One region of the Streptomyces sp. NPDC093260 genome, then DNA from elsewhere that is predicted to be linked to it. Evidence: predicted binding sites of a transcription regulator. Region 1 holds the regulator's gene; the other holds the start of a gene.

Region 1 (10,204 bases):
TGCGGGTCGCCCGCCGCGGCGGCGGCCTTGCGCAGCGGGGCGGTGAGGTGGTGGACCTCGGGGTAGGCGGCGGGCGCGTAGGGGCCGTGCTCGCGCATGAAGCGGTTGACCAGGCCGCGGGCCGGCCGGCCCGAGAAGGCGCGGGTCAGCTCGGTGTGGGGGTGCAGGGGGTCGGTCAGGGCCTGCTTGTGCAGGGCGTGCGCGCCGGACTCGGGGGTGGCGAGGAACGCGGTCCCCAGCTGGGCGGCGCTCGCCCCGGCGGCGAGGACGGCCGCGATCTGGCTGCCGCGCATGATGCCGCCGGCGGCGACGATCGGCAGGCCCACCGCCGTACGGACCTGGGCGACCAGCGAGAGCACGCCGAGACCGGCGCAGTCGTTCTCCGGCTGGTCGCGGTGGGTGCCCTGGTGGCCGCCCGCCTCGATGCCCTGCGCGATCACCGCGTCCGCGCCCGCCCGTTCCACCGCCAGGGCCTCCTCGACGGTGGTCGCGGTGACCAGGGTGAAGGTGCCGACGCGGTGCAGGGAGTCGATCACCTCGCGGGTGGGGACGCCGAAGTGGAAGGAGACCACCGGCACCGGGTCGTCCACGAGCGCGGCGATCTTGACCTCGTAGCCGTCGTCGCGGCCGCGGTCCGGCTCGCCCAGCTCGGTCCGGTACCAGACGGCCTCGACGGCCAGCTGCTGGGCGTACAGATCGACGGCGCCGGACTCGGCGTGGTCCGGCTGCGGCATGAACACGTTCACACCGAAGGGGCCGCCGGTCAGCCCGCGCACCTGCTTGATCTCCTGGTACATGCCGTCCGCGGTCTTGTAGCCCGCGGCGAGGAAGCCGAGTCCGCCGGCCTCGGTCACCGCCGCGGCGAGCCGCGGGCCGGAGGGGCCGCCCGCCATCGGGGCCTGCACGATCGGAAGGGGGAAGAGATCGGTCAGCGCGGACAATGCGGAGGACATGAGCGCATGGTGTCACGTCGTCCGCACGACTCCGAATCCGGGCGTCCTCCGGCATATGCCAGAGGCAGCGGGTTCCGGGACTCGGGGCACGCCCCGGCCCGGGCCGGGGAGAAACCGCCGAAAGCCGGCCGGGACCACTCGCCTCAGCGGCCGTCGAACGCGTCCTTCAACCGCGAGAACAACCCCTGCTGCCCCGGCTGACCACACCCACCCGGGGGCCAACCCCCGGACCCCCGGCCGGGACCACTCGCCTCAGCGGCCGTTGAACGCGTCCTTCAACCGCGAGAACAACCCCTGCTGCCCCGGCTGGAACTGGCCCTGGGGCCGTTCCTCGCCGCGGAGCTTGGCGAGTTCGCGCAGCAGCCGCTCCTGCTCGGGGTCCAGCTTGGTCGGGGTCTGCACCTCGACGTGCACGATGAGGTCGCCGCGGCCGCCGCCGCGCAGATGCGTGACGCCCCGCCCGTGCAGCGGGATCGACTGACCGGACTGGGTGCCCGGCCGGATGTCGACCTCCTCCAGGCCGTCCAGGGTCTCCAGCGGCACCTTGGTGCCGAGCGCCGCCGCGGTCATCGGGATGGTGACCGTGCAGTGCAGGTCGTCCCCGCGCCGCTGGAAGGTGGGGTGCGGCAGCTCGTGGATCTCGACGTACAGATCGCCGGCCGGGCCGCCGCCGGGGCCGACCTCGCCCTCGCCCGCGAGCTGGATCCGCGTGCCGTTGTCCACACCGGCCGGGATCTTCACCGTGAGGCTGCGCCGGGCCCGGATCCGCCCGTCGCCCGCGCACTCGGGGCACGGGGTAGGCACCACCGTGCCGAAACCCTGGCACTGCGGGCAGGGCCGGGAGGTCATGACCTGGCCCAGGAAGGACCGGGTGACCTGCGAGACCTCACCGCGGCCGCGGCACATGTCGCAGGTCTGCGCGGTGGTGCCCGGGGCCGCGCCCTCGCCGTTGCAGGTGTTGCAGACGACGGCCGTGTCGACCTGGAGGTCCTTCGTGGTGCCGAAGGCCGCCTCGTCCAGCTCGATCTCCAGCCGGATCATGGCGTCCTGGCCCCGGCGGGTCCGCGAGCGCGGACCGCGCTGCGACGCCGTGCCGAAGAACGCGTCCATGATGTCGGAGAAGTTGCCGAACGCGCCCGCGCCGAAGCCGCCCGCGCCGGCGCCGCCGGACTGCGAGAGCGGGTCGCCGCCGAGGTCGTAGACCTGCTTCTTCTGCGGGTCCGACAGCACCTCGTAGGCGGCGTTGATCTCCTTGAACCGCTCCTGGGTCTTCGGATCGGGATTGACGTCCGGGTGCAGCTCGCGCGCGAGCCGCCGGAACGCCTTCTTGATCTCATCCTGCGACGCGTCGCGGCGCACGCCGAGAACGGCGTAGTAGTCCGTGGCCACCTACGACTCCGCCAGGATCTGTCCGACGTACCGTGCCACTGCGCGTACCGCTCCCATCGTTCCCGGGTAGTCCATGCGGGTCGGTCCGACCACGCCGAGCTTGGCGACAGCCTCGCCGCCCGAACCGTAGCCCACCGACACGATGGACGTGGAGTTGAGTCCTTCATGGGCGTTCTCGTGACCGATGCGCACGGTCATGCCCGGATCCTGTGTCTCACCGAGCAGCTTCAGCAGGACGACCTGTTCCTCCAGGGCCTCCAGCACGGGCCGGATGGTGAGGGGGAAGTCGTGTCCGAAGCGGGTGAGGTTGGCGGTGCCGCCGATCATCAGCCGCTCCTCGTTCTCCTCCACGAGGGTCTCCAGGAGCGTGGACAGCACCGTCGAGACCGTACCGCGGTCCTCGGGGTCGAAGCCGTCGGCCAGGTCCTCCACCAGCTGCGGCACGTCCGTGAACCGGCGGCCGGCGACCCGGCTGTTGAGCCGCGCCCGCAGATCGGCGAGCGAGGTCTCCCCGAACGGGGCCGGGCAGTCGATCATCCGCTGCTCGACCCGCCCGGTGTCCGTGATCAGCACGAGCATCACCCGCGCGGGCGCGAGCGACAGCAGTTCCACGTGCCGCACCGTCGAACGCGTCAGCGACGGGTACTGCACCACCGCGACCTGCCGGGTGAGCTGCGCGAGCAGCCGCACCGTACGGGCCACGACGTCGTCCAGGTCCACGGCGCCGTCGAGGAAGTTCTGGATGGCGCGCCGCTCGGGCGCGGTCATCGGCTTGACCCCGGCCAGCTTGTCGACGAAGAGGCGGTACCCCTTGTCGGTGGGGATGCGGCCGGCGCTGGTGTGCGGCTGGGCGATGTACCCCTCGTCCTCCAGGGCCGCCATGTCGTTGCGGACGGTGGCCGGGGAGACGCCGAGGTTGTGCCGCTCGGTGAGGGCCTTGGAGCCGACCGGCTCCTCGGTGCCGACGTAGTCCTGGACGATGGCACGCAGCACCTGAAGTCTTCGCTCACTGAGCATCGCGCACACCTCCAGAGTCGTCCCTCGGCTCCCGTCTGGCACTCGGCGCATACGAGTGCCAGCTCTCCCCGGCCCAGTGTACGGCTGCCAGGTGCACCGAGGGCAAGGCCGGTCCCGGGAAGGCTAGCGTCGGGCCATGACGATGACTTGGGAAGAGCTGGGGTGGGAGCGGCTGGCCGACGGGGTCGGGCGCGTCCGGCTGCCGGGGTGGGACTGCACGGTCGGGCTGGTGGCCGGCGCGGGCACCGCACTGCTCGTGGACGCCGGTTCCAGCCTGGCGGAGGGCGACCGGCTGCGCGCCGACGCGGCCCGCCTCGCGGGCACGGATGTGACACTTCTCGCGCTGACGCACCCGCACTTCGACCACGTCCTCGGGGCGGCGGCCTTCCCGGCCGCCGAGGTGTTCGCCGCGGCGGGCTCGCACGCCGTGTACGACGACGAGCGCGAGCGCGCGGAGCTGCGCGGGGACGCGGTGCGCCACGGTCTCGACCCGCGGGAGGCCGACGAGGCGGCCGCCGCCCTGGTGCGGCCCGGCCGCGAGGTCGCGGACGTGCTCGCCGTGCCGCTCGGCGACGGCCGCGAGGCGCTGCTCGCGAACGCCGGTCCCGGCCACACCGCGCACGACCTCGCCGTGCTGGTGCCCGGCGAGCGGCCGGTGGTGTTCTGCGGCGACCTGGTCGAGGAGTCCGGCGAGCCCCAGGCCGGCCCCGACGCCGTGCCGTCCCGGTGGCCGGCCGCGCTGGACCGGCTGCTGGAGCTGGGCGGCCCGCACGCCGTGTACGTGCCCGGGCACGGGGCGGTGGTGGACGCCGCCTTCGTCCGGGCGCAACGGGACGCCCTGGCACGGCGTTTCGGCGTGTCGCCCTGATCGGCCGCGGACTTCTCCTATCGTCACTCGAATGCGCCCACCCGTCTCCCGCCACCGCCTTTCCGACGAGGGCCCTTCGGGCCCACGCCCTCGTTCCTACTCAGCCGATCTGACTCCCCCGTGGAAGAAGCCGAGGGCCGTGCCGGAGATCGCGGCCGAACCGGGGTTGGTCGTGGAGGAGCCCGGGACCGGCTTCTGCGGCGCGGTGATCGGCTGTGAGGCGGGCACGGTGACCCTGGAGGACCGCTTCGGCAAGCACCGGGTCTTCCCGCTGCAGCCCGGCGGCTTCCTGCTGGAGGGCCGCCCGGTGACGCTGGTCAAGCCGTCCTCCGGCCCGGTACGGCCCACCCGCACGGCGTCCGGCTCGGTCGCCGTGCCCGGCGCACGCGCGCGCGTGGCCCGCGCCGGGCGGATCTACGTCGAGGGCCGGCACGACGCGGAGCTGGTCGAGAAGGTCTGGGGCGACGACCTGCGCATCGAGGGCGTGGTCGTGGAGTACCTGGAGGGCGTGGACGACCTCCCGTCGATCGTCGAGGAGTTCGCGCCGGGGCCGGACGCGCGGCTGGGGGTCCTGGTGGACCATCTGGTGCCGGGGTCCAAGGAGTGGCGGATCGCCGAGGCGGTGACCAGTGACCACGCCCTGGTGGTCGGCCACCCGTACATCGACGTCTGGGAGGCCGTGAAACCGTCGTCGGTGGGGATCGCGGCGTGGCCGCGGGTCCCTCGCGGGCAGGACTGGAAGACGGGCGTCTGCCGGTCCCTGGGCTGGCCGCCCAACACGGGGGCGGCGTGGCAGCACATCCTGTCCCGGGTGCGCTCGTACAAGGACCTGGAGCCGGAGCTGCTGGGCCGGGTCGAGCAGCTGATCGATTTCGTGACGGCGTGAGTCCCCCATGACCGGGCGGTGGTTCTCCGCCCCCGCCGCCCCTTCCCGTCCCGCCCCGGGGGCGCTGCCCCCCGGGCCCCCGCTCCCCCGTCGCCGGAAGGGCTGACTCGAGCCCGCGCGGCGATCGGGGACGAGACCGTTCAGGCCGATGCGGGGGGTCCGGGGGGCGCAGCTTCCAGGGGACGGGAACGGGAAGGGGCGGCGGGGCGAGGACGAGCCCCTCAGTCCACCAGGTCCCGCACCACCGCGTCCGCCAGCAGCCGCCCGCGCAGCGTGAGCACGGCCCGCCCGGCCCCGTACGGCTCCTCCTGGAGCAGCCCCTCCCCCAGCGCCCGCCGGGCAGCGGCAAGCCCTTCCTCCCGCAGCAGAGCCAGCGGCACCCCTTCCCGCAGCCGCAGCTCCAGCAGAATCCGCTCCACCCTCCGGTCCTCGGCGGACAGCACCTCCCGCCCCGCACCCGGCGAGCGCCCCTCCGCCAGCGCTCCCGCGTACGCCCCGGGATGCTTCACGTTCCACCACCGCACCCCGCCCACGTGCGAGTGCGCCCCCGGCCCGGCCCCCCACCAGTCGGCGCCCCGCCAGTACAGCTCGTTGTGCAGGCACCGCCCCGCCGCCGAGGTCGCCCAGTTGGACACCTCGTACCACTCGAACCCGGCCCCCGACAGCACCTCCTCGGCGATCAGGTACCGGTCGGCGTGCACGTCGTCGTCGGTCATGGGCACCTCCCCGCGCCGGATCCGGCGGGCGAGCTGCGTGCCCTCCTCCACGATCAGCGCGTACGCCGACACATGGTCGGGGCCGGCCCCGAGGGCCGCGTCCAGCGAGGCCCGCCAGTCGTCGTCGGACTCGCCGGGGGTGCCGTAGATGAGGTCGAGGTTGACGTGGTCGAAGCCGGCCGCGCGGGCCTCGGCGACGCACGCCTCGGGCCGCCCGGGGGTGTGCGTGCGGTCGAGGATCCTCAGGACGTGCGGCCGGGCGCTCTGCATGCCGAAGGAGATCCGGTTGAAGCCGCCCTCGCGCAGCGCCGCGAGGTACGCGGGGTCGACGGTCTCCGGGTTCGCCTCGGTGGTGATCTCCGCGTCGGGCGCGAGCCCGAACTCGTCGCGGATCGCGTGCAGCATCCGTACCAGGTCGCCGGCGGCGAGCAGGGTGGGCGTACCGCCGCCGACGAAGACCGTGCGGACCTCGCGCGGGTCGTCGCCGAGGACCTTGCGGGCGAGGCGGACCTCGTCGGCGAGGGTGTCGGCGTAGTTGTCGCGGGAGGCGAGGACGCCGCCGGTGCCGCGCAGCTCGGTGGCGGTGTAGGTGTTGAAGTCGCAGTAGCCGCAGCGGGTGGCGCAGTACGGGACGTGCAGATAGAACCCGAGGGGCCGGTCGGCCGCCCCGGCCAGCGCGGACGCGGGCAGCGCGCCGTCGGCGGGGACGGGCTCGCCGTCGGGAAGTGCGGAAGGCATGCCTTCCATTGTCCAGCACCGCACCACACTCCGGCGTACCGCGGCCGGTGGGTGCTCTCACTCCGCCTGGAGCACCAGCAGGGCCAGGTCGTCCTCCGGGGGGCGTTCGCCGAACTCGTGGACGAGGCGCTGGATGCGTTCGGCGATCAGTTCCGCGTCGAGGCCGGCGCAGCTCGCGAGGACGGTGGCGAGCCCGTCGGCGTCGTCGAACTGGCGGGAGCCCGAGCGCCGCTCGGTGATCCCGTCGGTGACGCACAGCAGGCTGTCGCCGGGCGCGAGGTCGAAGGCGTCGCAGGTGTACGTCTCGTCCTCGATGACGCCGAGCAGCGTCTGCGGGCGGGCGACGGCGCGCACGTCCCCGTCGCGGCCGAGGACCAGCGGCAGCGGATGTCCGGCGCTGGCGAGGGTGCAGCGCACTCCGCCCTCGTAGGGGGCCAGCTCGCCGTAGAGCAGGGACAGGAAGCGGGTCTGCGGCCCGTCGCCGGGCGCGGGGCCCCGCCCGCCGGCGGCGACCAGGACGCGGGCGGCGGCGTCGGCGGCCTCGGTGGCGTCGTCCAGCAGGAGCTGGTTGAGGCGGTCCAGCACGTCGGCGACGCCGTACCCCTCGCGGGCCAGCAGCCGCAGCCAGGGCCGGGCGAGCCCGATGACCACGGCGGCCTCGGGCCCCTTGCCCTGGACGTCGCCCACGGCGAAGCACCAGCGGCCGTCGCCGGCCGGGAAGATGTCGTAGAAGTCGCCGCTGGGGCCGCCCTGGTCGCACGGTTCGTAGACGAGGGCGCTGCGCACGCCGGGGATCTCGGCGACCGCGCCGGGCAGCAGCCCGCGCTGGAGGACGGCGCTGATGGTGGCCTGGCGGGCGTACTGCCGGGCCGCGCCGATGCCGAGCGCCACCCGCCGGCTGAGGTCCTCGACCAGCCCGGTGATCTCGTCGGGGAAGCCGATCGGGCCGGCCCGGCCGATGACGAGCGTGCCGAGCGGGCGCCCGCCGGCGATCAGGCGGTACGCCAGCGCCGAGCCGTCCGCGGCGCGCGGGCCGAGCGCGTGGCCGGGCCAGGGATAGGGGTCGGGGCCGGAGTGCAGTCCGTCGACGGGGTGCGGCGGGTCCTTCTCCAGGGCCTGGCGGAGTTCGTCGACGCGGTTCTCGCTGCTGTGCCAGACCCGGGCGAGCCGCGGCCCGGCGGCCCCGGCGCCGTCGCTCCAGCCGCCGCGCGCGGTGGACTCGTCCTCCAGCCACACCGCGCACCAGTCGGCGAGCCGGGGCACGATCAGCTGGCCGGTGAGGGCGGCGACCAGATCCTCGTCGAGCTGCCCGGCGAGCAGGTCGGAGGCCTCGGCGAGGAAGGTGAGGGCACCGCGGCCCAGCCACTCGCGGTCGCGTTCGGCGCGCTGCGGTTCGGGAGCGAGGATCTCGGCGACGCCGAGCCCGTACTCGGCGTCGTAGGCGCCGTCCCCGTCGCCGGTGGCGGCCTCCTCGGCGGGCAGCCGGGCCCACACGGTCTTGACACCGGGCCGGTAGGTGATGCCCCAGGCCTCGGCGAGGGCGGCGACCAACCGCAGCCCTCGCCCGTACTCCGGCGGCTCGTACGGCGTGGGGGCGCGGTGGTCGCGGGGGGCGCGCGAGGGGTGCTGGTCGGCGACCTCCACCACGCACGCGCCTGTGTCCGGCTCCAGCCGCAGGATCAGTTCCACGTCGGTGCCCGCGTGCACGACCGCGTTGGTGACGAGTTCGCTGACGACGACCAGGACGTCGTCGGCGAGCCGGTCGGCGACGGTCAGACCGCGTCCGCGCCAGTCGGTGAGCGTCGCGCGGGCCAGCGCGCGGGCGGAGCCCGGTGCGAGGGGACCGCCGGGCAGCGTCGTGTGCGCCTCGGTGTGCGCCCCGGCGCACGGGGGCGCGGGGACGCCGGAGGCTCGCGGAACGGTCTCCCGTTGCGTCGGAATGGCTCCCATCCGCAGCTCCCGAGCATTCGCCCGAATCGGGGTCGATTCGGTTCGGTCGATGCGGACAGGGTGACAGACAGACTGCACCCATAAGCATGGAGTCACCGAAGTGACCCGTTTTTCACGCGAACTGTGCTAGCACCACTCAGAGGCGGACAGGACCGGTACGGGTACGCGTCCGGAGGGGATCCAGGTCAAGGGGCGCCTCCGCCCACGGGCAGCCGCCGAGGGACGCGGGGAACCGCGCGCCCGGCCGACCACGACCCGCGGCCGGGAACCGAACCGCGCCCGGGCTCCCCCGCACCCCGGCGGAGCGTCACGCCTCCCGCGTCCCCGCGTACATCTCGTCGATCAGATGCTTGTACTCCCGCTCCACCACGGGCCGCTTCAGTTTCAGACTCGGCGTGATCTCGCCGTGCTCGACGTCGAGGTCGCGCGGCAGCAGCCGGAACTTCTTGATCGTCTGCCAGCGCTGCAGGCCCTCGTTGAGCTGCTTGACGTAGCCCTCGACCATCTCGACGGTCCGCGGCGCGGCCACGATCTCGGCGTACGGCTTGCCCTCCAGGCCGTTCTCCTTGGCCCACTCCTCGATCGCGAGTTCGTCCAGGGCGATCAGGGCGGTGCAGAAGTTCCGGTCGGCGCCGTGCACGAGGATGTTGGAGACGTACGGACACACCGCCTTGAACTGGCCCTCGACCTCGGCAGGCGCGATGTACTTGCCGCCGGACGTCTTGATCAGGTCCTTCTTGCGGTCGGTGATGCGCAGGTAGCCGTCCGGGGACAGCTCGCCGATGTCGCCGGTGTGGAACCAGCCGTCGGACTCCAGCACCTCGTCGGTCTTCTCGGGCAGCTTGTGGTAGCCCTGCATGATGCCGGGGCCGCGCAGCAGGATCTCGCCGTCGTCGGCGATGCGGACCTCGGTGCCGGGCAGCGGCTTGCCGACGGTGCCGGTGCGGTAGGCCTCGCCGGGGTTGACGAAGGAGGCCGCGGAGGACTCGGTGAGGCCGTAGCCCTCCAGGACGTGGATGCCGGCGCCGGCGAAGAAGTAGCCGATCTCGGGGGCGAGCGCGGCGCTGCCGGAGACGCAGGCGCGCAGCCGGCCGCCGAAGGCCTCGCGGATCTTGGAGTAGACGAGGGCGTCGGCGACCTTGTGCTTGGCGGCCAGACCGAAGGGGGCCGAGTGGACGCCGGTGCGCTGGAAGTTGTCCTGGGTGACCTTGGCGTACTCGCGGGCGACCTCGGCGGCCCACTGGAAGATCTTGTACTTGGCGTTGCCGCCGGCGCGGGCCTTGGCGGCGACGCCGTTGTAGACCTTCTCGAAGATGCGCGGCACGGCGGCCATGTAGGTGGGCTGGACGACCGGCAGGTTCTCGATGATCTTGTCGACGCGGCCGTCCACGGCGGTGATGTGCCCGAGCTCGATCTGGCCGGAGGTCAGGACCTTGCCGAAGACGTGGGCGAGCGGCAGCCACAGGTACTGCACGTCCTCCGGGCCGAGCAGGCCGGTGGCGGCGATCGCCTTGGCCATGTACGACCAGTTGTCGTGCGGGAGGCGCACGCCCTTGGGACGGCCGGTGGTGCCGGAGGTGTAGATCAGGGTGGCGAGCTGGTCCTTGGTGATCGCGCCGACCCGCTCCTTGATCAGCTCGGGGTGCTTCTCCAGGTAGGCGGCGCCGCGCGCCTCCAGCTCGGCGAG
Region 2 (10,204 bases), on a different contig from region 1:
AACGTCGGCCGTGCCGAGGCCGTGCCGTACACCGACCATCCGCAGGGTGTGACCGGGATCGACAAGCGGCCGGTCGACGGACCGGTGCGGGTGGCGGCACCGGGACCGAAGGGGGTCGGCGCGAGCGGGCTTGCCGGGGACACGGTGTGCGACATGCGGCACCACGGCGGCGACGACCAAGCCGTCTACGCGATGGCGCGCGAGGACCTGGACTTCTGGGAGCGCGAGCTGGGCCGGACGCTGCCGAACGGCTCGTTCGGCGAGAACCTCACCACGGTCGGCCTGGACATATCCGGGGCGCGGATCGGCGAGCGGTGGCGGATCGGCTCGCCGGCCGGTCCGTCGGTGCTCCTGGAGGTCACCAGCGGGCGCATCCCGTGCCGGACCTTCCAGGGCCATCTGGGTGAGAAGGGCTGGGTGAAGAGGTTCACGCTGAACGGCGCGCCCGGCGCGTACCTGCGGGTGCTGGAGCCGGGTGAGATCCGCGCGGGCGACCCGGTGGAGATCGTGCACCGCCCGGACCACGACGTGACGGTGGCCCTGGAGTTCCGGGCCACGACGACCGAGCGGTCGCTGCTGCCGCGGCTGCTCGCGGCGGGCCCGGCGCTGCATCCGGAGACGCTGGCGACGGCGCGCAAGTACGCCGAGGCGTACGCGGGCTGACGGGACGTGCGCGACGGCGCGCGCTTCCCGCGCGCCGCCTTCCACACCTCTCCTCCACCGATCGGGAGAGCCTGTGCGCAGATCGGAGGGGGGCGGCCCCGGCCACTAACCTTTCGCCATGACAACGGCTCTGATTACGGGATCGACCGCGGGCATCGGCGCCGCGTTCGCGCGGCGGCTGGCGGCGGACGGGCACGACCTCGTCCTGGTGGCGCGCGACACCGAACGACTGACGGAGCAGGCGACCGAGCTGCACGACAAGCACGGCATCGAGGCGGAGGTGCTGACGGCCGACCTGGCGACGGACGAGGGCGTCGAGGCGGTCGCGGCCCGGCTCGGCGACCGCAGGAACCCGGTGGACCTGCTGGTCAACAACGCCGGCTTCGGCAACAAGGGCCGCTTCCTGGACGTGCCGATGGCCGACGAGCTGCGGATGCTCAAGGTGCACGTCGAGGCGGTGCTGCGGCTGACGGCGGCGGCGACCGAGGCGATGCGCGAGCGCGGCCGGGGCGGGGTGGTGAACGTCGCCTCGGTGGCGGCGTTCGTGCCGCGCGGCACCTACGGCGCGTCGAAGGCGTGGGTCGTGCAGTTCACCCAGGGCGCGGCGCGCGACCTGGCCGGCAGCGGCGTGCGGCTGATGGCGTTGTGCCCGGGCTTCGTGCGCACCGAGTTCCACGAGCGGGCCGGGATGGGCACGGACAACATCCCGAACTGGATGTGGCTGGACGCGGACAAGCTGGTCGCGGCGGCCCTGGCGGATCTGGCCCGCGGCCGTACGGTGTCGATCCCCGACCCGCGGTACAAGGCGCTGATGGGCGTGGTGAAGCTGGCGCCACGGGGCCTGCTGGGCGGCGTCACCTCGCGCACGGGCCGCAAGTACGGCCCGCAGTGACCGAGCCGGCCCCCACCGCGGCTCACCGAAGGCCCCCGCCTCGAAAGGCGGGGGCCTTCTCCGTACCCGGCCGTGCCCTCGGCCGCCGGCGGCGTCGCGGCAGCGGCGGGGTGGAGCCGCGCTGGAAGACGATCCAGCCGGCGGTGAGCCCGATCAGCCACAGCACGGCCAGCGGGATGTGGAGCCGAAGGTGCCCGCGCGCCCTGCACCCGCTCATCCGGGACACCGGGGGCGGAACACGGGAGGTGGGGAAAGGATCTCGTCTGACAGGCCTCGCCGCGGCGGGCGGCCCCGGACGTGCCGGTGCCCGGCGCCCCCGAAGGGGCGCCGGGCACCGGTTGTTCCGCTCGAGCGGCTGGTCGGTCAGGCGCTCGGGGCGGTGTGTCGCCTCAGTGGGCGTGGCCGTGGCCGTGGCCCGCGGCGGCCGGCTCTTCCTCTTCCTTCTTCTCGACGACCAGGGTCTCGGTCGTCAGGAGGAGGGAGGCGATGGAGGCGGCGTTCTCCAGGGCGGAGCGGGTGACCTTGACCGGGTCGATGACGCCGGCCTTGACCAGGTCGCCGTACTCGCCGGTGGCGGCGTTGTAGCCGCTGCCCTTCTCCAGCTCGGCCACCTTGGAGACGATGACGTAGCCCTCCAGGCCGGCGTTCTCGGCGATCCAGCGCAGCGGCTCGACGGCGGCGCGGCGCACGACCGAGACACCGGTGGCCTCGTCGCCGGTCTTGTCGAGGTTGCCCTCGAGGACCTTGACGGCGTGGACCAGCGCGGAACCGCCACCGGAGACGATGCCCTCCTCGACCGCGGCGCGGGTCGCGGAGATGGCGTCCTCCAGACGGTGCTTCTTCTCCTTCAGCTCCACCTCGGTGGCGGCGCCGACCTTGATCACGCACACGCCGCCGGCCAGCTTCGCGAGGCGCTCCTGGAGCTTCTCGCGGTCCCAGTCGGAGTCGGTGTTCTCGATCTCGGCCTTGATCTGGGCGATGCGGCCCTCGACGTCCGCCTTCTCACCGGCGCCGTCGACGATCGTGGTGTCGTCCTTGGTGACGGTGACGCGGCGGGCGGAGCCGAGCACGTCCAGGCCGACCTGGTCGAGCTTGAGGCCGACCTCCTCGGAGATGACCGTGGCGCCGGTCAGGATCGCCATGTCCTGGAGCATCGCCTTGCGGCGGTCGCCGAAGCCGGGGGCCTTGACGGCGGTGGCGTTGAAGGTGCCGCGGATCTTGTTGACGACCAGGGTCGACAGGGCCTCGCCCTCGACGTCCTCGGCGATGATCAGCAGCGGCTTCGAGGCGTTCGCCTGGATGATCTTCTCCAGCAGCGGCAGCAGGTCCGCGATGGAGGAGATCTTGCCCTGGTGGATCAGGATGTACGGGTCGTCGAGGACGGCCTCCATACGCTCCTGGTCGGTGACGAAGTACGGGGACAGGTAGCCCTTGTCGAAGGCCATGCCCTCGGTGAAGTCCAGCTCCAGACCGAAGGTGTTGGACTCCTCGACGGTGATGACACCGTCCTTGCCGACCTTGTCCATCGCCTCGGCGATCAGCTCGCCGACCTGCTGGTCCTGGGCGGACAGTGCGGCCACGGCGGCGATGTCGGACTTCTCGTCGATCGGGCGGGCCGAGGCGAGCAGGTCGTCGGAGACGGCCTTGACCGCGGCGTCGATGCCCTTCTTCAGCAGCGCCGGGGAGGCACCGGCGGCGACGTTCTTGAGGCCCTCGCGCACCAGCGCCTGGGCGAGCACGGTGGCGGTGGTGGTGCCGTCGCCCGCGATGTCGTTGGTCTTGGTCGCCACCTCCTTCACCAGCTGCGCGCCGAGGTTCTCGTACGGGTCCTCGATCTCCACCTCGCGGGCGATGGTGACGCCGTCGTTGGTGATGGTCGGGGCGCCGAACTTCTTGTCGATGACGACGTTGCGGCCCTTGGGGCCGATCGTCACCTTCACCGTGTCGGCAAGCTTGTTGACGCCGCGCTCGAGGGCGCGACGGGCGTCCTCGTCGAACTTCAGGATCTTCGCCATGGCAGCGGGAGCCCTCTCGGAAATCTCGGGTGAAAAGCGCCGCGCCCCGGACGCCCGGCTTCTTAACGGTCGCGGGGGCCAGGGGCGCAGCTCACAGCATGAACGCTGAGGTGACTTACTTCTCGATGATCGCGAGCACGTCGCGGGCCGAGAGAACGAGGTACTCCTCGCTGTTGTACTTCACCTCGGTGCCGCCGTACTTGCTGTAGAGCACGACGTCGCCGACCTTGACGTCGAGCGGAAGACGGTTGCCGTCCTCGAAGCGGCCCGGGCCCACGGCCAGGACGACGCCCTCCTGGGGCTTCTCCTTGGCGGTGTCCGGAATGACCAGGCCCGAAGCCGTGGTCTGCTCGGCGTCGAGCGGCTGGACCACGATGCGGTCCTCGAGCGGCTTGATGGCAACCTTGGAGCTGGCGGTCGTCACGATCCGACCTCCCCCTTCGGAGATCTCACGGGGTTAACTGTCTGAGGTGGCGACCAGGTCGATCCGTCGTCGCGGGTGCCGGACCTGCCCGTCGCTTTGTTGGCACTCTCCAGGGGGGAGTGCCAGACCTGAGACTATGACCGTCGTTAGCACTCGGTCAAGCGGAGTGCCAATTGCCTGCGGCGCGTCGGGGATGGGGGCACGTTTCGTCGTACGTGCGTGCGAATTTGCCCGTGCGCTTGAGTGGCCGCCCCCAGCGGGATGCCGTCCTCAGCCCTCCGCTGTCGGCCCGAGAGTCCTCGTCCTCGAACGCCGGACGGGCTGGACATGCGCGTCCACGCCCTCCAACGCGCCGTACCGGCCGGGACCGGCTGACCCTCGGGCACCGGACGGGCTGTCGGTGCGGCCCAGGCGCCGAGTCCCCGCGGGCTGCCGCCTCCGGCCGGGGACGCAACGGCTCCGCCCCCTTCCCCGGCGTCCACGTTTGTACGACCGTAGGGTCATGCGGTCACGTTCCACTCCTTCGGGCGCGATCACCGGCGGGCTCGTGTTCCTGCTCGTGCTGGTGGCGGACGTGACGGGCGGGCTGCTGCTCGTCATCGTGCTCGCCGTGCGCGGGCTCGGCCGGGTGGAGGCGCCGGGCGGCGGGCCCGCCGGGGCGCCGCCGGGTGATCTCGTCCCGGCGCTGCTGTACGGCGGCTTCGCGCTGGCGGCCGGGGCGGCCGGGGTCCTGTTGGTGCGCGGCGGGGCCCGGTTCACCGGCGCGGCGCAAATCGTGCTCGCCGTGGTCGTCGCGAGCGCCGCGCTGGGCGCGTGGCGCGACACGCACGACCGCGACCGCTTCCCCGCCACGTCCCCCTCCGACCGGCTGGTCGACGCCTCACAGGTAGTCCTGCAACCGCCCCACCGTCAGGCCCTCGCCCTCGATCCGGCGCAGCAGCGCGGTCGTGCGCTCGCGCAGGCCGGGGCCGCCCCGGTCGTCGTCGTCCGAGGTGACCAGGAGGATGTCGCCGGGGCGTAGCGCGGCCCCGCCCCGGGTGAAGCGCAGGCCGGTCCCGGTCGGCGCCGCGCGCCACAGGACGACGGCCGAGACGCCGCAGTCGGCGGCCGCGCGCAGCGTCGTGGAGTCGTACGCGCCGTAGGGCGGTCTCAGGAGGCGGGGGCGGACGCCGAAGCGGGCGTGCAGCTTGTCCCGCTGGCCGCAGATCTCGGCGCGCTGCCCGGCGTAGGGCAGACCGCGCAGCGCCGGGTGGTCCAGGGTGTGGTTCTGCAGGTCCGCGCCGACCGACAGCAGGCGCGCGAAGTGCCCGTAGCCGGGTCCCACGACGCTGTCGGTGAGGAACATGCTGACCGGCAGCCGCAGTTCGCCGACCATGTCGACGAACGTCGGGTCCCGTTCGGCCTCGTCGTCGTAGGTGAGGAAGACGACCCGGTCGGCGGTGGCGACGTGGTCCACGACCGCGGGCAGCGCGGGCGGGCGGGTGGCGAGGTCCAGGGTGCGGGCCGGCGGGCGCGGCGGCGCGGGCAGCGGGGCGTCGAGGCCCCAGCGGCGGTACGGCTGCGGGGCGGGCGGACGCCCGGACGGCACCCGCCGCGCCGCCTCGCGCCCCGGCCGCCCGACCTGGTCGGCCGGGGACGCGCAGCCGGCCGCGAGCAGCGGCAGCACGGCGAGCAGCAGAAGCGCGAGAGGCGGGAGCGCGAGGGCGCGCCGCGCCGCCGGCCGGCCGGCGGTCACCGCGCGGGTCGGGGGTCCGGGGCGCGGCGCCGTCTCCGGCCCGGCTCCAGGTCCCGTACCCCGCCCGGCTCCAGGTCCCGTACCCGGCCGTCCGCGCCGCCGCGGTCTCACAGGTAGTCCTCCAGCCGGGCCACCGCGAATCCCTGGGCGGTCACGTAGTTCAGGAACCGCCGCATGTCGTCGACCATCGTGCCGTTCCACTCGTTGCGGCCCCGGAAGTGCGTGAGGACGATGTCGCCGCGGCGCACCCTCTGGTCGTCCTCGCGGAACTCCCAGTGGTCGACGTAGACCTCCTCGTTCCAGATCGGCGCGTACTTGACGCCGCAGGACTTGGCGGCGACCAGGGAGTCCTGGTTGTAGTTGCCGTAGGGGAAGCGCACGACGGTGGGGCGCCTGCCGAACTGCTTCTGCATGATGTCCTGCATGTCGCAGATCTCGTGCCGCTGGTCCTCGTAGGACAGGCCCGGCAGGTACGGGTGGTGCAGGGTGTGGTTGTCGAGGGTGACCCCGGCGTCGCGCATCCTGCGGAAGTAGCCGTAGTCGTCCTTGATCAGGTAGTCGCTGAGGAACGCCGTGTACGGGATCTTCAACTCGCTCATCATCCGCAGGAACGCGGGGTCCTTGTCGGCGCCGTCGTCGATGGTGAGGAAGACGACCTTGTCCTCGGTGGGGACGGTGGTGAAGACCGGGGGCAGGTCCCAGTCCTCCTGGTGGGCCACCTCGAAGCCCGGGCGTGCGGTGATCGTCGGCTTGACGGCGGGCGGTGCGGGCGGGACGAGCGGCACCTGGCGCAGACCCCAGCGCTTGGCCGCGGCGGCGCGGGCGGCGGTGGAGGCGCGCAGCCGGGTGGCGTACGAGTCGAGGGCGCGGGCGGGGGGCGCCTGGAGGCGCTGCTGGCCCTGGGCGGGCGGTACGGGGGCGTCCGGCCGCGAGCAGCCTGCCGCGAGGGCGGAGACGGCGAGGACGGCGAGTGCGGCGCGGGCGCCGATCCGTCGGCCCGTCCGCCGGCCGGTCCGTCCGCCGACTCTGCGGCCGGCCCGGTGACCGACCTGTCGATACGCGGTCTTTTTATCAGTTTGTACTACTAGTCTCATGGCGCCGGATCCTCCCAGCACACCCCCCGGAAGCCGCGCCGACACCGCGACCGGCGCCCCACCTTCCACCGACCGGCCCAACGAGCGGCCGGGACCCGGTCGCCCAGGGCCGTGGTCACGCCGGTCCGCGCCCCCCTCACAGGCCCTCGCGCCCGCCGGTCCACCCGCCCCACCGCACCCGCCCCTCCCCCGCTGCCCGACAATGACCCGGTGAACGACCCACAGGCCGCCGCCCCGCTCCACGCCTTCGCCGCGCTGCTCACCGACGAGGGCCGGGCCCTCCTGGACGAGGTGCACGGCACCGACCCCGCCGACGAACTCGCCGTCGCCACCCGGCTGCGCCGCGAGCACCCCGCCGAACTGGTGTCGGCGGCCCTCGGCCAGGCCCGGCTGCGGCAGCGGGCCGCGGCGAAGTTCGGGGCGGCGGACGCACGGCGGATGTTCTTCACGCCCAACGGCGTCGAGCAGTCCACCCGGGCGAGCGTGGCCGCGTACCGGGCGGCGCGGCTGAGGGAGGCGGGCGTGACCTCGCTCGCCGATCTGTGCTGCGGGATCGGCGGCGACGCGATCGCGCTGGCCCGCGCCGGGGTCCGCGTCCTCGCCGTGGACCGGGACCCGCTCACCGCCGCCGTGGCCCGTGCGAACGCCCGGGCGCTGGGCCTCGCGGACCTGATCGAGGTGCGGGAGGCGGACGTCACGGAGGTGGACACCACGCCGTACGACGCGGTCTTCGTGGACCCGGCGCGCCGGGGCGGGCGCGGCCGGATCTTCGATCCGGAGGCCTACTCGCCGCCGCTGTCCTGGGCCGTCGAGGCCGCCCTCCGCGCGCCGCGCGCCGCGCTGAAGGTCGCCCCCGGCATCCCGCACGAGGCCGTGCCGCCGCAGGCCGAGGCGGAGTGGATCTCCGACGGCGGGGACGTGAAGGAGGCGGTGCTGTGGTTCGGCACCGAGCCGGGCCTGGTCCGGGCGACGCTGCTGCCCGGCCCGCGCAGTCTGCGCGGACGCGGCCTGCCCGACCCGGAAGTACGGCCCGTGGGACGCTACCTGTACGAGCCCGACGGCGCGGTCGTCCGCGCCCATCTGGTCGCCGACGTCGCCGACGCGCTCGACGGCGGCCTGATCGACGAGACCATCGCCTACGTCACCACCGACACCCTGCGCCCCACCCCGTACGCCACCGCCTACGAGATCACCGACCGGCTCCCGTTCAACGTCAAGAAGCTCAAGGCGCTGCTGCGCGAGCGCGAGGTGGGCGTGCTGACCGTGAAGAAGCGGGGCTCGGCGGTCGAGCCGGAGGAACTGCGCCGCAAGGTGTTGCCCAAACCGTACGGGCGCGCCGCGGTGACCGTCTTCCTCACCCGGGTCGCCGGCGCCCCGGCCATGCTCCTCGGTCACCCGGCCGGGTGAGGTACCCGGCGGAGCCCGTCCTGGGCACTCCCCCGGGGGGCACGCGCCCCCGCCCGAAGACCCGTCGCCCGAAGTCCCCGCCCGGACGCGCCCCGCATGCACCTGCCGCCCACCGCCCCGAGACTGGTCGTGTCGAGCGGAGGCGAGGAGAGTCATGCTGCGGGGCTTCAAGAACTTCCTGATGCGCGGCGATGTCATCGTCGTGGCGGTCGGCCTGATCGTCGCCCTGGCGTTCAGCACGCTGATCAAGGCGTTCACCGACAACGTGATCAACCCGGTCATCGCCCGCGCGCAGGGCAGCGCGTCGCCCGGTCTCGGCTGGCAGCTCGGCAAGCCGGGCAACACCGCGACCTATCTGGACATCGGCGCGTTCCTCTCGGCGCTGATCTACTTCATCGTATTCATGGCGGTCGTGTACTTCCTGATCGTCGTGCCGTACAAGCACGTCCAGTCCCGCCGGGGCGTGACGGTCTTCGAGGAGGACGGACCCGTCAAGACCTGCCCGGCCTGCCTGTCGGAGGACCTGCCCGAGGCCGCCGCCAAGTGCCGTCACTGCGGCACCGCACAGCTCGCCACGGTCTGATCCGCCCCCTGGTCCGACCCGGTCTTCGAAACTTTCGAAGACGGTCCGGGCGCCGGAGGACCGGCCGGTCGCCTCACTCCCCCGGCGGCGCCGTGCTGCTGCGCACCACCAGGCTGGTCGCCAGCTCCACCCGGGTCGCCACCGGCGCCTCGTCCTCGCGGCCCAGGTCCAGCACCAGCTTCGTCGCCGCCTCGGCCATCTCGGTCAGCGGCTGACGCACGGTCGTCAGCGGCGGTCCCACCCAGCGGGCGACCGGCAGGTCGTCGAAGCCCACCACGCTCAGGTCCTCCGGGATGCGCAGCCCCAGTTCGCGTGCCGCCTCGTAGAGGCCGAGGGCCTGGAGGTCGTTGCCGGCGAAGACGGCGGTCGGGCGGTCTGCGCGGCGCAGCAGCTTCAGCCCGAGGCGGTAGCCGGCCTCGTGGTGGAAGTCGCCGGCCACGATCAGCGACGCGTCCACCGGCAGCCCGGCCGTCTCCAGCGCCGCGCGGTAGCCGTCCACGCGGGCACGGCTGCACATCATCCGCGACGGCCCGCTGATCGCGCCGATCCGGGTGTGGCCCAGTTCGACCAGGTGCCGGGTGGCGGCGAGGCCGCCCTGCCAGTTGGTCGCGCCGATCGAGGGCACGTCGGTGCCCGGGTCGCCGGCCGGGTCCATCACCACGAACGGGATGGAGCGGCTGGTCAGCAGCGCCCGCTGGGACTCGTCGAGCCCGGACAGCACCAGGACCACGCCGTGCGGGCGGCGGGCGGCGACCTGGTCGGCCCAGCTGCGGCCGGGAACGAGCCGGCCGGCGCTCTCGGAGAGCACCACGCTCAGGCCCGCGTCCCGCGCCACGTTCTCCACGCCCCGGATGACCTCCATCGCCCACGCGCTCTCCAGCTCGTGGAAGACGACGTCGATCAGCGGCGAGCGGGTCGCCTCGGCGCGGCGGCGCCGGTAGCCGTGGGCGCGCAGCAGGTCCTCGACCCGGCTGCGGGTCCCCGGTGCGACATCGGCACGCCCGTTGAGCACCTTCGAAACAGTCGGAGCTGACACCCCGGCCTCGCGGGCGATCTCAGCGAGGGTGGCGGTGCGCGTTCCTGCGGGCTTCGTCGGTTTCATGGGCGCGATCGTATCTCTGCGCGACCCCTTGACGAAGCCTCTCGCACGTCTTACGTTCCCGGAACATTCGAAGGCGTATCCGAAACATTCGGGTCCTGGGCGACGTGTCCCGCCCGAGCCAACTCTCGTGAGAGGTACCGTCACATGGAGTCCTACAGCAGGCGCTGGTTCCTCGGCGCCGGCGCCACCGTCGTCACGGCCGCCGGACTCGCCGCCTGCGGTTCCGGCAGCGGATCGGGCGGTGACGGCGGCACCGTCACGGCGCTGGTGTACGGCGACGACGCGGCGA

Evidence for each region. The regulator HrcA, encoded in region 1, represses chaperone genes, less so after heat shock. The targets are predictions, from matches to a motif close to TTNGCACTCNGNNNNNCNGAGTGCNAA.
Region 2: groES (co-chaperone GroES) is a predicted target of HrcA. The motif match lies at 4,141-4,167, and genes of this name have one in related genera.

What each region holds. Positions count from the first base shown of each region.
Region 1 is NZ_JBFBEK010000004.1:314,867-325,070, forward strand. It holds gene AB0N63_RS07510 (nitronate monooxygenase) at 1-953, opposite strand, end outside; gene dnaJ (molecular chaperone DnaJ) at 1,206-2,342, opposite strand; gene hrcA (heat-inducible transcriptional repressor HrcA) at 2,343-3,359, opposite strand; gene AB0N63_RS07525 (MBL fold metallo-hydrolase) at 3,496-4,227, shown strand; gene AB0N63_RS07530 (DUF3097 domain-containing protein) at 4,259-5,113, shown strand; gene hemW (radical SAM family heme chaperone HemW) at 5,335-6,567, opposite strand; gene AB0N63_RS07540 (SpoIIE family protein phosphatase) at 6,625-8,517, opposite strand; gene AB0N63_RS07545 (AMP-dependent synthetase/ligase) at 8,825-10,204, opposite strand, start outside.
Region 2 is NZ_JBFBEK010000007.1:129,484-139,687, reverse strand. It holds gene AB0N63_RS11590 (MOSC domain-containing protein) at 1-663, shown strand, start outside; gene AB0N63_RS11585 (SDR family oxidoreductase) at 782-1,555, shown strand; gene groL (chaperonin GroEL) at 1,945-3,570, opposite strand; gene groES (co-chaperone GroES) at 3,686-3,994, opposite strand; gene AB0N63_RS11570 (polysaccharide deacetylase family protein) at 4,875-5,729, opposite strand; gene AB0N63_RS11565 (polysaccharide deacetylase family protein) at 5,837-6,823, opposite strand; gene AB0N63_RS11560 (class I SAM-dependent methyltransferase) at 7,034-8,230, shown strand; gene AB0N63_RS11555 (MscL family protein) at 8,385-8,813, shown strand; gene AB0N63_RS11550 (LacI family DNA-binding transcriptional regulator) at 8,887-9,915, opposite strand; gene AB0N63_RS11545 (extracellular solute-binding protein) at 10,060-10,204, shown strand, end outside.